DNA from 2 places in the Sinomonas terricola genome. Region 2 is predicted to be linked to the other one. Evidence: predicted binding sites of a transcription regulator. Region 2 holds the regulator's gene; the other holds the start of a gene.
What was found. The regulator LexA, encoded in region 2, represses DNA repair genes until DNA is damaged. The targets are predictions, from matches to a motif close to TCGAACANNTGTTCGA.
Positions count from the first base shown of each region.

Region 1: a site for LexA is predicted at 2,153-2,168, ahead of ruvA (Holliday junction branch migration protein RuvA). Genes of this name have one in related genera too.

Region 1 covers NZ_JAYGGQ010000008.1:91,266-98,799, reverse strand. The annotation lists gene pdxT (pyridoxal 5'-phosphate synthase glutaminase subunit PdxT) at 1-569, shown strand, start outside; gene SPF06_RS11690 (YebC/PmpR family DNA-binding transcriptional regulator) at 572-1,327, shown strand; gene ruvC (crossover junction endodeoxyribonuclease RuvC) at 1,336-1,935, shown strand; gene ruvA (Holliday junction branch migration protein RuvA) at 2,191-2,838, shown strand; gene ruvB (Holliday junction branch migration DNA helicase RuvB) at 2,831-3,925, shown strand; gene yajC (preprotein translocase subunit YajC) at 4,090-4,512, shown strand; gene secD (protein translocase subunit SecD) at 4,586-6,364, shown strand; gene secF (protein translocase subunit SecF) at 6,364-7,356, shown strand.
Region 2 covers NZ_JAYGGQ010000004.1:74,065-81,598, reverse strand. The annotation lists gene SPF06_RS07395 (class I SAM-dependent methyltransferase) at 1-384, opposite strand, end outside; gene hflX (GTPase HflX) at 596-2,236, shown strand; gene SPF06_RS07385 (ATP-dependent DNA helicase) at 2,229-4,298, shown strand; gene lexA (transcriptional repressor LexA) at 4,282-4,989, opposite strand; gene SPF06_RS07375 (LysM peptidoglycan-binding domain-containing protein) at 5,193-5,612, shown strand; gene SPF06_RS07370 (histidinol-phosphate transaminase) at 5,651-6,808, shown strand; gene hisB (imidazoleglycerol-phosphate dehydratase HisB) at 6,898-7,530, shown strand.

The DNA.
Region 1 (7,534 bases), on a different contig from region 2:
AGGCTGTGAAAGTGCGGCGGCCCGAGGAACTCGAGGGCCTCGACGGGCTCGTCATCCCGGGCGGCGAGTCGACGGCGATCGACAAGCTCGCGCGCGCTTTCGGCGTGTCCGAGCCGCTCAGGCGCAAGATCGCGGAAGGGTTCCCGGTCTACGGTTCGTGCGCGGGCATGATCCTTCTCGCCGACGAGATCGCGGATCCCACTGAGGACCTCGCGGGGCGGCCGCAGGAGTCGTTCGGGGGCCTCGACATCACAGTGCGGCGCAATGCGTTCGGACGCCAGCGTGAATCCTTCGAGACCGATCTCGACTTCAAGGACATCGACCAGTCGGGCGGGCCCGTGCATGCTGTCTTCATCCGCGGCCCGTGGGTCGAGCGCGTGGGGGAGTCCGTCGAAGTGCTCGCAGAGGTCGACCCCCAGCACGCGTCCCACACGGCGACGCTGGGCGGCCAGTCTAGAATTGTCGCAGTCCGTTCGGGAAACCTGCTCGCGACATCCTTCCACCCGGAAGTGACAGGCGAGCGGCGAGTCCATGAACTTTTCATCCGCATGATCAAGGGAGAAGCGTAGGCATGTCCGGCCACTCCAAATGGGCTACCACGAAGCACAAGAAGGCGGTCATCGACGCCAAGCGCGCCAAGGCGTTCGCCAAGTACATCAAGACGATCGAGGTCGCGGCGCGCCTCGGCGGGCCTGACCTGTCCGGCAACCCCGCCCTCGACCTTGCCGTCTCGAAGGCCAAGAAGAACTCGGTCCCGAATGACAACATCGACCGCGCGATCAAGCGCGGCGCCGGCCTCACCGGCGAGGCCATCGAGTACACCGAGATCATGTATGAGGCCCGCGGTCCCCAGGGCTCGGCGCTCCTCATCGAGTGCCTCACCGAGAACCGCAATCGCGCGGCCGCGGACGTGCGCCTCGCCGTGACGCGCAACGGCGGGTCGATGGCAGACCAGGGGTCCGTGAGCTACCTCTTCACGCGCAAGGGCGTCGTGAGCCTGCCCAAGAACGGGCTCTCGGAGGACGACGTCCTCATGGCCGTCCTTGAAGCCGGCGCCGAAGAGGTCAAGGACGCGGGCGAGAACTGGGTGGTCTACTCGGAGCCGAACGACCTCCAGGGCCTCCGCGACGCGCTCAAGGACGCGGGGATCGAGTACGACACCGACGAGGCCGAGTTCGTGCCGTCCATGGAGGTCGAGCTCGACGCCGACGGCGCCCGCAAGTTCGTGCGCCTCGTGGACGCGCTCGAGGATCTCGACGACGTCCAGAACGTCTACACGAACGCGGACATGAGCGAGGAGGTCATGGCGGCCCTCGAGGCCGAGTGACCCGCGCCGTGACCGCCTCCGCCAGCCTCCGCGTGCTCGGCGTCGACCCGGGCCTCACCCGGTGCGGCCTGGGCGTCGTCGACGTGGCGAAGGATCGCCGGGCGTCGCTTGTGGGCGTCGGGGTCGTCGGCACGTCGGCGGACCAGCCGCTCGACGCGCGCCTCCTCGTCATCGCGACGGCGATCGACGAGTGGCTCGACCGCTACGAGCCTGAGGTCGTCGCCGTCGAGCGCGTCTTCTCGCAATTGAACGTGAGCACGGTCATGGGCGTTGCGCAGGCCTCGGGCGTCGTGATCGCGGCCGCTGCCCGGCGCGGCATCCCGGTCGCACTTCACACGCCGTCGGAGGTCAAGGCGGCCGTGACGGGGAGCGGACGCGCCGACAAGGACGCGGTGACCCGCATGGTCACCAAGATTCTGCGCCTCGACGCCTCGCCGCGACCGGCCGACGCCGCGGACGCGCTCGCGCTCGCCCTCGCCCACGCGTGGCGTGGCGCGGCACCCGGCTCGCCGTCCGCCGTGGGACGGACGACGACGAGCGCCTCGGCGATGACGGAGGCCCAGCGGGTGTGGGTGGAAGCGGAGTCGAAGGCGCGCCGTAAGCGCTGAGCCAGCCCGAGCGTGCGGAAGAATGGCCAGCAGCGGAGTCGAAGGCGCGCCGTAAGCGCTGAGCCAGCCCGAGCGTGCGGAAGAATGGCCAGCAGCGGAGTCCAGGGCGCGCCATAAGCGCTGAGCCAGCCCGAGCGTGCGGAAGAATGGCCAGCAGCGGAGTCCAGGGCGCGCCGTAAGCGCTGAGGCGTTCTGTCGGCCGTGCACGCTAAGTTATTCGTAGATGTGTTCGGACGGCAGAAGGAGCGCTCCGCGATGATCAGTTTCCTCCGCGGCGTGGTGGCGCATGTTGGGCTCTCGTCGGCGGTGATCGATGTGGGCGGCGTTGGCATGTCCTTCGCCGCGACGCCACAGACGCTGGGCGGTCTCCGCACCGGCGAGGTCGGCACGGTGCACACGCTCATGGTGGTGCGCGAGGACTCCCTCACGCTGTACGGCTTCGCGTCGGTCGACGAGCGCGAGGTGTTCGAGGTCCTGCTCGGCGTCGCGGGTGTCGGGCCGCGGCTGGCCCTGGCCGTCTTGGCAGTCCACAGCCCTGAGGCGGTGCGCGTCGCGGCCCATTCCGAGGACGCCAAGGCGTTCACGAAGGTTCCGGGGATCGGGCCGAAGGTCGGCGCGCGCCTCGTCCTTGAGCTCAAGGGCAAGCTCGTGCCGCTGGGCACGCCGGGGGGCCTCGCGCCGTCGTCCGCCGTTCCCGCGGAAGCGGCGTGGAAGCCGCAGGTGATCGAGGCCATGACTTCCCTCGGCTGGTCGGAGAAGGATGCAGAGTCGAGCATCGGGCGCGCCCTCGAGGACCGGCCCGACTTGTCGGACGCGGGGAACGTCCCGGAGATCCTGCGTGCGACGCTGCGCTGGCTCGGCCAAGGGCCGCGGACCCCCGTGAAGGCGGGATCGCGTGGCTGAGCCGTCGCTCGTCTCGACGGGCGAGGAGCCGGAGGAGAGGGCTATCGAGGCCGCGCTCCGGCCCAAGCACCTCGACGACTTCGTGGGGCAGCAGCGCGTCCGGCGCCAGCTCTCGCTCGTGCTCGAGGCCTCGCGCCTGCGGGGGCGCAGCGCGGACCATGTGCTCCTCTCGGGCCCGCCGGGGCTCGGCAAGACCACTCTTGCGATGATCATCGCGGCGGAGATGAACGCTCCGCTCAGGATCTCTTCGGGGCCGGCGATTCAGCATGCGGGCGATCTCGCCGCGATCCTCTCCTCGCTGTCCGAAGGCGAAGTCCTCTTCCTCGACGAGATTCACCGCATGTCGCGGCCTGCCGAGGAAATGCTCTACATGGCGATGGAGGATTTCCGGGTCGACATCGTGGTGGGCAAGGGCGCGGGCGCGACGGCGATCCCGCTCGATCTCCCGCCGTTCACGCTGGTCGGGGCGACGACGCGCGCGGGTCTCCTGCCGGGTCCGCTTCGCGACCGCTTCGGCTTCACGGGCCATCTCGAGTTCTACTCGGTCGAAGAGCTCGAGCTCGTGCTGCGCCGTTCGGCGGGGCTCCTCGACCTCCGCGTGACGTCAGCGGGCTTCACCGAGGTCGCGGGGCGATCGCGCGGCACTCCGCGCATCGCCAACCGCCTGCTCCGGCGGGTGCGCGACTGGGCCCTCGTGCACCGGATCGAGCGCATCGACGCGCGGGCCGCGGCCGCCGCGCTCGATATGTACGAGGTCGACGCGCGGGGTCTCGACCGGCTCGACCGGGCCGTCCTCACGGCGCTTGCCACGAAGTTCGGCGGGGGGCCCGTGGGCCTCTCGACCCTGGCGATCGCTGTGGGCGAGGAGCCCGAGACGGTCGAGACCGTGGCGGAGCCATATCTCGTGCGCGAGGGCCTCATGGGCCGTACTCCGCGCGGGCGCATCGTGACGCCCGCCGCGTACGAGCATCTGGGCTTGCCGGTGCCGCCCGATGCTCCGTTCGCCTACAGCTCGACGCTCTTCGGGCCGGGGTCTGCTCCCGCGGACGAGGCGGGCGACGACGACGTCCTCGCCGAATGGCGGTGAACGCCCCGCCACCCACGGGGCGCGCCGTCGGGAACTCTTGTGTCTCGTTGCCCGTAGACTGAAGGGGAGAACCTGCCTCCGGCGGGCCGACATGCCGTGCCCGGAACGATCCGGGTCTGGCGCGTGTCCCCAGTAGCGCGCCATCCCAAGAGATTGGATTCACCATGCCCTTCGATCCGATAACCATCCTCCTGCTCGTCGTCTTTGCGTTCTTCATCTTCACGATGTTCCGGCGGAACAAGAAGACCCAGGCCCAGCAGGCCGAGATGCGTTCGAAGTTCGTCCCCGGTGTCGAGGTCATGACGAGCTTCGGGCTCTTCGGGCGCATCGTGTCCGTCGACGAAAACGAGAACAAGGTTGTTCTCGAGCTTTCCCCGGGGGCGACGGCGACGGTCCACAAGCAGGCCATCTCGAAGGTCGTCGAGACGCCGGTCGAGGCCGCTTCCGAGGCGACCGTCGAAGACGAGCCGGCAGCCGACGTGCAGCCGAACATGCCGTCGGGCGAGTCCTCCCCGACGAACGCCGAGGCTCGTCCGGGCGAGACCCCTGAGGAGACCCTCAAGCGCCTCAACGGCGAAGGCAAGTAGCTCCCCACCCCCATGCCCGCCCCGCGCACGGCTCGCTCGCGCGCAAGGCCGTCCCATCAGGAGTAAGGAACCCATGGCTCGATCCCGCATGAAGCGGCCGGGACTCAGGACCCTCGTCTGGCTCACCGCCCTGTTCGCCGCGCTCGTCGCCACGCTTGGCGGCGGAGTCCTCGCAGCCCAGGCGTCGTGGGCGCCCAAGCTCGCGCTCGACCTCGAGGGCGGAACCCAGATGATCCTTGCGCCGAAGGTCACGGGGGGCGGGGCGGTGACGCAGGACCAGCTCAACCAGGCGGTCGAGATCATTCGCCAGCGCGTCGACGGATCCGGCGTTTCCGAGGCGGAGATCAGCACCCAGTCGAGCCGCAACGTCGTCGTGAGCCTTCCCGGCGTCCCGTCGGCCGAAACGCGCCAGCTCATCCAGGCGTCGGCGGACATGAACTTCCGCCCGGTGCTCGCGGCGGGGGATCCGGCGGCCGTCGCGAAGGACAAGCTCGTCCCCGACGACCAGCTGCCGAAGCCGACGGCCGCTCCGGCGAATGCGAGCGACACGAACTGGGTCACGGCTGACGTCTACAAGCAGTTCGAGGCTCTCGACTGCACGCAGCCTCAGGCCGAGACGACGCAGCGCTCTGACCCGAAGAAGCCGCTCGTCACGTGCCAGCCCGCGGCCAACGGCACCCCGGCGGTGAAGTACATCCTGGGTCCCGTCGAGATTCCGGGCACGGACATCTCCGGGTCGACCTACCAGCTCGTCCAAGGCCAGCAGGGCGCCGTGACGAACCAGTGGGCCGTCAACATCCAGTTCAACGGTGACGGCACCAAGATCTTCAAGGACGTCACGCAGCGGCTCAACGGCTTCTACGTCCAGGCCGGCGGCGAGAACGGCAACGACGCGCGGGCGCAGTTCGCGATCGTTCTCGACGACAAGGTGCTCTCGGCGCCGCGGGCCCTGGCCGTCATCACCGACGGCCGCCCGCAGATCACGGGCAGCTTCACGCAGACGACTGCGCGCACGCTTTCGGACCAGCTGCGCTTCGGCGCGCTGCCGATCAGCTTCGACATCCAGAGCGAAGAACAGGTCTCAGCGACGCTTGGCACGCAGCAGCTCCAAATGGGCCTCCTCGCGGGCATCATCGGCCTGCTCCTCGTCGTCGTGTACTCGCTGTTCCAGTACCGCGCGCTCGGCTTCGTCACGATCGCGTCGCTCGTCGTGGCGGGCCTCATGACGTACCTGTCCATCACGATCCTCGGATGGACTCAGAACTACCGCCTCTCGCTCGCGGGCGTCGCGGGCCTCATCGTGGCCATCGGCCAGACCGCGGACTCATTCATCGTGTACTTCGAGCGCATCCGCGACGAACTGCGCGAGGGACGTGGCCTCGTCTCGGCCGTGGAGAACGGGTGGCGGCGTGCCAAGCGCACGGTGCTCGCCTCGAAGGCCGTCAACCTCCTGGCCTCCGTTGTGCTCTACTTCGTGGCCGTCGGCAACGTCCGCGGCTTCGCCTTCACGCTCGGCCTGACAGCCATCGCGGACCTCATCATCGTGTTCATGTTCACCCACCCGACGCTTCAGCTCATCGCGCGCACGAAGTTCTTCGGCGAGGGCCACCGCTTCTCGGGACTCGATCCCGTCCAGCTCGGCGCCGTCCCGCTCTACCGCGGCGCTGGCCGCCTCCGCGAGGCGTCCGAGGCCGCGCGCGGCTCCCTCAAGCCGAAGAACACCGCGGCCGCACGCGAGGCGGGACGCCGCATGACGATCGCAGAGCGCCGCGCTGCAGAGGCCGAGCAGACAGACCTCGCAGGTGCCACGAAGTCCGGTCAGCGGGCCGAGCGTTCGCAGAAGGAGAACTGATGTCGACGACCGCCCTCGCCCGCTTCGGCAATGAGCTCTACTCCGGCAAGCGTTCCTACGACTTCGTGGGCAAGAAGAGGCTCTGGTTCCTCATTGCCGGGATCGCCGTCCTCATCGCCATCGTGGTTCCGGTTCTGAGGGGAGGCTTCAACCTCGGCATCGACTTCCGCGGCGGCTCCCAGTTCACGGTCTCGCAGGCGAAGTCCAACGACACCGTGATCGGCCAGAACGCCGTGCACTCGATCGTTCCTGCGAGCACGCCGCGCGTCACGAACGTCGCCGGAAGCACGATGCAGGTCCAGACCGACCAGCTCTCTGATACGCAGACACTCCAGGTCAAGGAGAAGCTCGCGGCCGCGTACGGCGTGACGCCCAACGACGTGACCTCGACCTTCATCGGCCCGACGTGGGGCGCTGACGTGACCAATCAGGCGCTCATCGGCTTCGTCGTGTTCGTCGGCCTCGCGGCCGTCCTTATGGCGCTCTACTTCCGAACGTGGAAGATGTCGCTCTCTGCCCTCACGGGCATGATCGTCACGATCTTCGTGACTGAGGGCGTGTACGCGATCAGCGACTTCGAGATCACGCCGTCGGCGATCATCGGCTTCCTCACGATCCTGAGCTATTCGCTGTATGACACCGTTGTGGTGTTCGACAAGATTCGCGAGAACACGGCGGATATCACAACATCGTCGCGGCGCACGTTCGCGGAAGAGGTCAACCTCGCCGTCAACCAGACGCTCGTCCGGTCGATCAACACAATGATGGTCGCCGTGCTGCCCGTCGCCGCGATCCTCTTCATCGGTGCCGGGCTCCTCGGCGCCGGCACGCTTCGCGACCTCTCGCTCGCGCTCTTTGTGGGCATCCTCGCGGGAACCGCGGCGACGCTCTTCATCGCTGCTCCGATGTACGCGTGGCTCCGCGAGGGCGAGCCCGCGCTCTCGAAGCAGGCGGAAAAGGTCGCGTCGCGACGGGCCGAGGCCGCAGTCTGAGACGCCCGCACGGGCCCAGCCGCCCGGGTCCGCGGGATCCGGGCGGCGCCGTCGCCGAACACGCGGCGGCCGGGGGAATGGCGGGGATTGCTCCGTGCGTTCTACCCGGGCATAGACTGAATGAATCCTCAGACCGTTCAGGAGGCTAGCGTGGAGGAGCGCCCGACGCCTGTTCCGG
Region 2 (7,534 bases):
GATCGTCGCGAAGCGCACCTCTGCGGGGACATCGTCCGGTTGCGAGGCGGTGACGTTCGCTAGCCCGAGACGGCGAGCGTTCGCCGCTGTGAGCGAGAGGCTGCGCTCGTTGACGTCGATCGCGTGCACGGTCGCGCCGGGGGAGCGGAGCGCCATCGTGAGAGCGATCGGCCCCCAGCCGCAGCCGATGTCGAGGAGATCGCCGTCCGGCGCCGGATCGGGGACTTCGGCGAGCAGCACCGCGGTGCCTTTGTCCACGCCGTCCGGGCTGAAGATGCCGCCAGAGGTTTCGAGGCTGCGCTCGGCGCCCTCGAGGATCACGGTGAGAGGCTTGCGCACGTCCGGCACGCCTGGCTGTGCGTTGAAGTAATGAGCGGATTCCATCGTCAAGTAGGATAGATCCATGCGCCTGTTCAAGTAGAGCCGAATCAACCTTTGGCCGCGCCCGCCGTCGACCCACGCTATCGAGCACAGTCATCGTGCACCGTCCGGCAGGCATCAGCAGGAAGTCATCCGCTTTGGAGGCTATGTGCGTGACCTCTCTTCTGTCACCCCTGAGAACTATTCTGGAGATGCAGCTCGCACGAAGGAGAACATGACCAACCAGCCCAGGACCAACGAGCCCAGGACCAATGAGTCCGGGAGCAGCCAGCCGAGCGCCCAGGATCTCAGCGCCCAGGACATCCAGGCCGTCATCGACCGGATCCTTGCGAAAGAAGAGGCTGCCGCGGCGAAGGGCGCGAACGCTGCGGGAACCCGGGCATCCGACGACGGCGAAGCAGCCCAGTCCGGCGGCCGCAGCAATGTTGCGAGCGGCAAGGCGCTGGCGATTTCTGAGCTCGCCGAAGAGCACAGCGAGTTCGACGGCGAACAGCGCGACCTCGAGGAACGGCGGGCGCTGCGCCGCGTCGGCGGCCTCTCGACCGAACTCGAGGACGTCACCGAGGTCGAGTACCGGCAGCTCCGGCTTGAGCGCGTCGTCCTGGCCGGGCTGTGGAGCGAGGGGACGCTCGAGGACGCCGAGAATTCCCTGCACGAGCTCGCGGCGCTCGCGGAGACGGCGGGCTCGGAAGTGCTCGACGGCGTCGTCCAGCGCCGCCTCAAGCCGGATGCGGGGACGTTCCTCGGCTCGGGCAAGGCCCAGGAGCTCAAGGACATCGTCTATGCCACGGGGGCCGACACCGTGATCGTGGACTCGGAGCTCTCGCCGTCCCAGCGGCGTGGGCTTGAGGACATCGTCAAGGTCAAGGTCATCGACCGCACGGCGCTCATCCTCGACATCTTCGCCCAGCATGCGAAGAGCCGAGAGGGCAAGGCCCAGGTCGAGCTCGCGCAGCTCGAGTATCTGCTCCCGCGCCTGCGCGGCTGGGGCGAGTCGATGTCCCGACAGGCCGGTGGCCGCGTGGGTGCGGCGGGCGGCGGCATCGGTTCTCGCGGTCCCGGTGAGACGAAGATCGAACTCGACCGGCGGCGCATCCGCACGCGGATGGCCAAGCTGCGCCGCGAGATCGCCGGGATGAAGCCGGCGCGCGAGACGAAACGGGCCAACCGCCGGCGCAACGAGGTGCCCTCGGTCGCGATCACGGGCTACACGAACGCCGGGAAGTCCTCGCTGCTCAACCGCCTCACGGACGCTGGCGTGCTGGTCCAGAACGCGCTCTTCGCGACCCTCGATCCCACCGTGCGGCGCGCGGAGACGCCGGACGGGCTCCCGTACACGCTTGCGGACACGGTGGGCTTCGTCCGCTCGCTCCCTACCCAGCTTGTCGAGGCCTTCCGCTCGACGCTCGAGGAGGTTGCCGACTCGGACCTCGTGCTGCACGTCGTCGACGCGTCGCATCCGGATCCGGAGGGGCAGATCGCGGCCGTGCGCGAGGTGCTCGCCGAGGTCGACGCGCGGAAGATCCCCGAGATCATCGTGCTCAACAAGGCGGACTCGGCCGATCCGTTCGTCCTCGAACGGCTGCGGCAGCGCGAACCGCGGCACGTCGTCGTCTCGGCCCGCACGGGCCTCGGAATCGACGCCCTCCGGGAGCTGATCAGCAAATCGATCCCGAGGCCGCACGTCGCGCTCACGCTCCTCATCCCGTACAGCCGGGGCGACCTCCTGAGCCGACTGCACGAGAGCAGCTCGGAAATCCGATCGCTCGAGCACACGGCGGAGGGGACGCTGGCCCACGTCGTCGTGCGCGACGAGTTCGTTGCGGAACTGGAGCCGTTCGCGGTCGATGGGTGACGCAGTGAGCGAGGATGCCGAGGAGGCCGCAGTCAGGCTCCTCGACGTTGCGGTGGCCGCGATGGGCGGGCAGCAGCGCGAGGGCCAGCACGAGATGACGCGCCAGGTGGCCCGTGCTATCGAGGAGGGCACCCACCTCCTCGTGCAGGCAGGAACGGGGACGGGCAAGTCCCTCGCGTATCTCGTCCCGCTCATCGCGCATGCCCAGGAGAGCGGCCGCCCGGCCGTTGTCGCCACCGCGACGCTCGCGCTCCAAGCCCAGATCGTGGGCCGCGACCTCCCCCGGCTGCTCGATGCGGTCGCACCCGAACTGGATCACCCGGTCGACGTCGCCCTCGTCAAGGGCCGCTCGAACTATCTGTGCAAGCACAAGCTCTCGGGCGGCTTCCCGAGCGAAGACGGTTCCGACGGGGCGCTCTTCGCGCTCGGGGAGGACACCGCCGTCGCCCACTTGGCCGCCACGCCCGGCGGTTCGGGGCCCGCGACCCAGCTCGGCCGCGAGGTCAAGCGCCTCCGCGAGTGGGCCGAGGAGACGGAGACCGGCGATCGCGACGACCTTGTGCCCGGGGTGTCGGACCGCGCGTGGCGGCAGGTGTCCGTCACCGCGCTCGAATGCCTCGGCGCCCAGAAGTGCCCGCTCGCGGCCGAGTGCTTCAGCGAACTCGCACGACAGCGCGGCGCCGAGGCGGACATCGTGGTGACGAATCACGCGATGCTCGCAATCAACGCGTTCGAGGGGCTCAGCGTGCTCCCGGAGTACGACGTCGTCGTGGTCGACGAGGCGCACGAGCTTCAGGACCGCGTGACCGGGGCGGTGAGTGCCCAGCTCTCCGTTTCGATGGTCACTGCTGGCGCGGCGAGTGCGCGCCGGAACTGCGGGATCTCGGTCGAGGCGCTCCAGTCGGCGGCCGCTCAGCTTGAACTCGCGCTCTCGGCGGTGCCTACGGGGCTCCTCGGCCGGGGGCTCACCGAGGAGCTTGCGCAGGGCATCGGGCTCCTCCGAGACGCGTGCCGCGCCGCGCTTTCCGACGCCAAGGCGGGCGATGGCCAAGGCGCGGCCGACGGCGGGCGGCAGGTCGCACGGTCCCGTCTCCTCGCGATCCTCGAATGCAGCGAACGCCTGCTTGATGCCGAGTCGAACGGCGAGGTGGTGTGGGTCTCGCGCACGGCGACTTTCGATCCCTCGACGGGCTACTCGGCACCGGCCGACGACGCGCCCGCGACGTTGAGCGTCGCGCCGCTCAACGTCGGCGGCAAGCTCCGGGACGGCCTCTTCGCCGACCACACGGTGGTCCTCACCTCCGCGACGCTCGCGATCGGCGCAGCCTTCGAGCCCGTGGCCGGCGGCCTGGGGCTGCTCGGGAACGGCGCGCCGAGCTGGACGGGGGTCGACGTCGGGTCGCCGTTCGACTACCCCAAACAGGGCATGCTCTACGTCGCGAGGCATCTCCCGAAGCCCGGCCGGGGCCTCGCGCGCGAGGCGATCGACGAGCTCGAGGCCCTCATCCGGGCGTCGTCAGGCGGCGCGCTGTGCCTCTTCTCGTCGCGGCGCGCGGCAGAAGAAGCTGCCGACGAGCTTCGCTCGAGGCTCGATCTCGAGATCCTGTGCCAGGGCGAGTCCTCGATGAGCGCCCTCGTGCGTCAGTTTGCCGACGAGCCGGATACGTGCCTCTTCGGCACGATGTCCCTCTGGCAAGGCGTCGACGTTCCCGGGCATTCATGCAGGCTCGTCGTGATCGACCGCATCCCGTTCCCGCGGCCGGACGACCCCATGATGACGGCCCGTTCTCGAGCCGTCGCGCAGGCGGGCGGCAATGGCTTCATGAGCGTCTCGGCGTCCCACGCTGCGGTGCGGCTGGCTCAGGGGGCCGGTCGCCTCATCCGCTCGACCCAGGATCGCGGCGTCGTCGCCGTGCTGGACTCACGCCTCGCGACCGAACGCTACGGCGCCTTCCTGCGTTCGGCGCTTCCGCCGCTGTGGGGGACCACCGATCGGGGCGTCATCCTCCAGGCGCTCGAGCGGCTGGCCGCGGCGGGGCCCGAGCCTAAACCGAGCGCATGACGGAGACCACGCGGCCCATGATGGTCGCGTGGTCGCCGAGGATCGGCTCGTAGCGCGTGTTCTGCGGCAGGAGCCACGTGTGGCCGTCGCGCTGCCTGAACGTCTTGACTGTCGCCTCGTCGTCGAGGAGCGCCGCGACGATGTCCCCGTTCTCGGCGTTGTTCTGGCGCCTCACGACGACCCAGTCGCCGTCGCAGATCGCGGCGTCGATCATCGAATCGCCCTTGACCTTGAGCATGAAGAGCTCGCCATAGCCCACGAGCTGCCGAGGGAGGGGCATGACATCCTCGACGACTTGGTCGGCAAGGATGGGACCGCCCGCCGCGATGCGCCCCACGAGCGGCACCATCGCCGTGTCTGCCGCGCTCGCCATCTCATCGACGCTGATGCCGCCGACGCCGAGCACGGGGGAGCTCTGCTCCGTCTCGATGGTGAGCGGACCCTCGTCGAGGCTCAGCGGCATGAGGACCTCCATGGCCCGCGGACGCTTGGGGTCGCGCCGGAGGTAGCCGAGCTTCTCGAGCTGCGCGAGCTGGTGCGTCACGCTCGAAAGGCTTGCGAGCCCCACCGTGTCGCCGATCTCGCGCATCGACGGCGGATAGCCCTTCGTCTGGACGGAGCGCTGGATGGTCTCGAGGATCTTCCGCTGGCGCACCGTCAGCCCCTTGGCCGCGCGAGTCGCTCCTGCCATGCCGTGCTCCTTCTCTATGCCTGCGTGTGCGGCCCGCTTATTTTGTCGGACCCCTTCAGCATCCTGATCCCACCGTAGGGGACGAAGCGGCTCCTTTCAAACATGTGTTCTATCGCGTCTGGACACGATTCGTCGAGAGGTGCTAAAAAGGTCCCTAGGTGATTCGAAGACACATTCGAACGAATTGCTCAGGAGGAAGAACCGTGGCACACGCATTCGCAACACCGCTCGGAGGAGAGTCCGTGAGCCTGCTCGACGCCCTGCTCGGGGAACGGGCAGGCGCGTTTGAGGAGCCTGCTCCGCGGATGTCCGCGCCTCCGAGGCTGCGCCTCACACGGCGGGGCCGGTTCGTGCTTATCGCCATGCCGGTGTTCATCGCCTCGGTGTTCCTTCTGGTGGGCCTCGCGGCACTCTGGTCCCCGGCGCGTGCGGGGGATGCTGCGCCGGCGCATCTCGATGCCGTGCAGGTGACCGTGCAGCAGGGGCAGTCCCTCTGGTCCGTCGCATCGCAATATGCTCCGGATCGGGATCCCCGCGTGGTCATCAGCGAGATTGTCGACCTCAATGGGCTCGATTCGACGCGCGTGCAGCCGGGCCAGCAGCTCATGGTTCCCAAGTCATGAATTCAGGGTGCTGCTCGCCGCGGGCGTAGGCTGGACCGGTGAACGAGCAGACTGTCCAGCAACCAGCGTCCGGCCTCGCACGGCCGGAGGTTCTCACCCCGGAGGAACGCCTCGCGCGACTTCCCCTCCGTGATGATCTGCGCGGACAGCACCCTTACGGAGCCCCGCAGCTCGACGTGCCGATCATGCTCAACGTCAACGAGAACACGTATGGGGTTCCGGCGGACGTCCAGGACGCGATCGCTGAAGCGGTGCGCGAGGCCGTTGCGGGGCTCAACCGCTACCCGGACCGCGAATTCACCGAACTGCGCGAGGCGCTCGCCGAGTATCTGGGGCACGGGCTGTCGGCGGAGCAGCTGTGGGCCGCCAACGGTTCCAACGAGGTACTCCAGCAGCTCCTCCAGGCGTTCGGCGGACCGGGCCGCAGCGCCCTCGGATTCCCCCCCACGTACTCGATGTATCCGCTCCTCGCCGCGGGAACTGGAACCGCCTATCTCAAGGGCATGCGAGCAGATGACTACGCGCTCGATGCCGAGTCTGCTGCCCGCCAGGTGCGCGAGCTTGCCCCCAACCTCGTCTTCCTCTGCTCCCCGAACAATCCGACCGGCACCGCGCTCGGCCTCGACGTTGTCGACGCCGTCTATGAGGCGGGAGAGGCGAGCCAGGCGATCGTGATCGTCGACGAGGCGTACGCGGAATTCGCCCAGCTCGGCACGGAGAGCGCTCTGACACTGCTTCCGGGCCGCCCGCGCCTTGTCGTGACGCGCACGATGAGCAAGGCCTTCGCCCTGGCTGGCGCCCGCCTTGGATATCTTGCGGCAGCGCCTGAAGTCATCGACGCGCTGCGCCTCGTGCGCCTTCCTTATCACCTTTCCGCCGTGACGCAGGCCACGGCGCTCGCCGCGCTTCGGCACCGTGCGTCGCTCATGTCCGAGGTTGAGGAGATCAAGCACCAGCGGGACAGGATCGTCAAGGAGCTCTCGCGGCTGGGCCTCAAGCCCGCCGCCTCGGATTCGAACTTCGTGTTCTTCACTGGCCTCCGCGACCCCCGGCGCATCTGGCGCGGACTCCTCGACGCCGGGATCCTCGTGCGGGACGTCGGGATTCCGGGAAGCCTCCGCGTCACGGCGGGCACCGAACTCGAGACGAGCGCGTTCCTCACGCGGCTCGAGGAGCTTCTCGCCGTCGAGTCCTAGGCAGCGGCCACCGCGAACTCCGACCCCGAGAACGCCGACCTAGAATGGGTTCATCCCCAGCGATCGCCTCGAATGAAGGGCATATATCCATGAGCATCGAGCTGCAGACCGCGCAGCGCCTCTCGCGCACGGCGCGGATGGAGCGCACGACCTCCGAGTCCTCGGTGGTCGTCGAGATCAATCTCGACGGCACGGGCCGGTCCGACATCTCGAGCAGCGTGCCGTTCTACGACCACATGCTCACGGCGCTCGCAAAGCACTCGCTCATCGACGTCACGGTGAAGGCCACGGGGGATACGCACATCGATGTGCACCACACTGTCGAGGACATCGCGATCACGTTCGGCGAGGTGCTCAAGCAGGCTCTCGGCACGAAGGCGGGCATCCGCCGCTTCGGCGAGGCCACGATCCCGCTCGACGAAGCGCTCGCGAACGCCGTGGTGGACGTCTCCGGCCGCCCCTACCTCGTCCACTCGGGCGAGCCCGCCGGGCAGGAGTACCACCTCATCGGCGGCCACTTCACGGGCTCCCTGACGCGGCATGTCTTCGAGGCGATCACCCTGCACGCGGGGATCTGCCTCCACATGACGGTTCTCGCCGGGCGCGATCCGCACCACATTGTCGAGGCGCAGTTCAAGGCGTTCGCCCGTGCGCTGCGGGCAGCCGTCGAGCCGGACCCGCGCATCGGCGACGCGATCCCCTCGACGAAGGGTGCCCTGTGAGCGA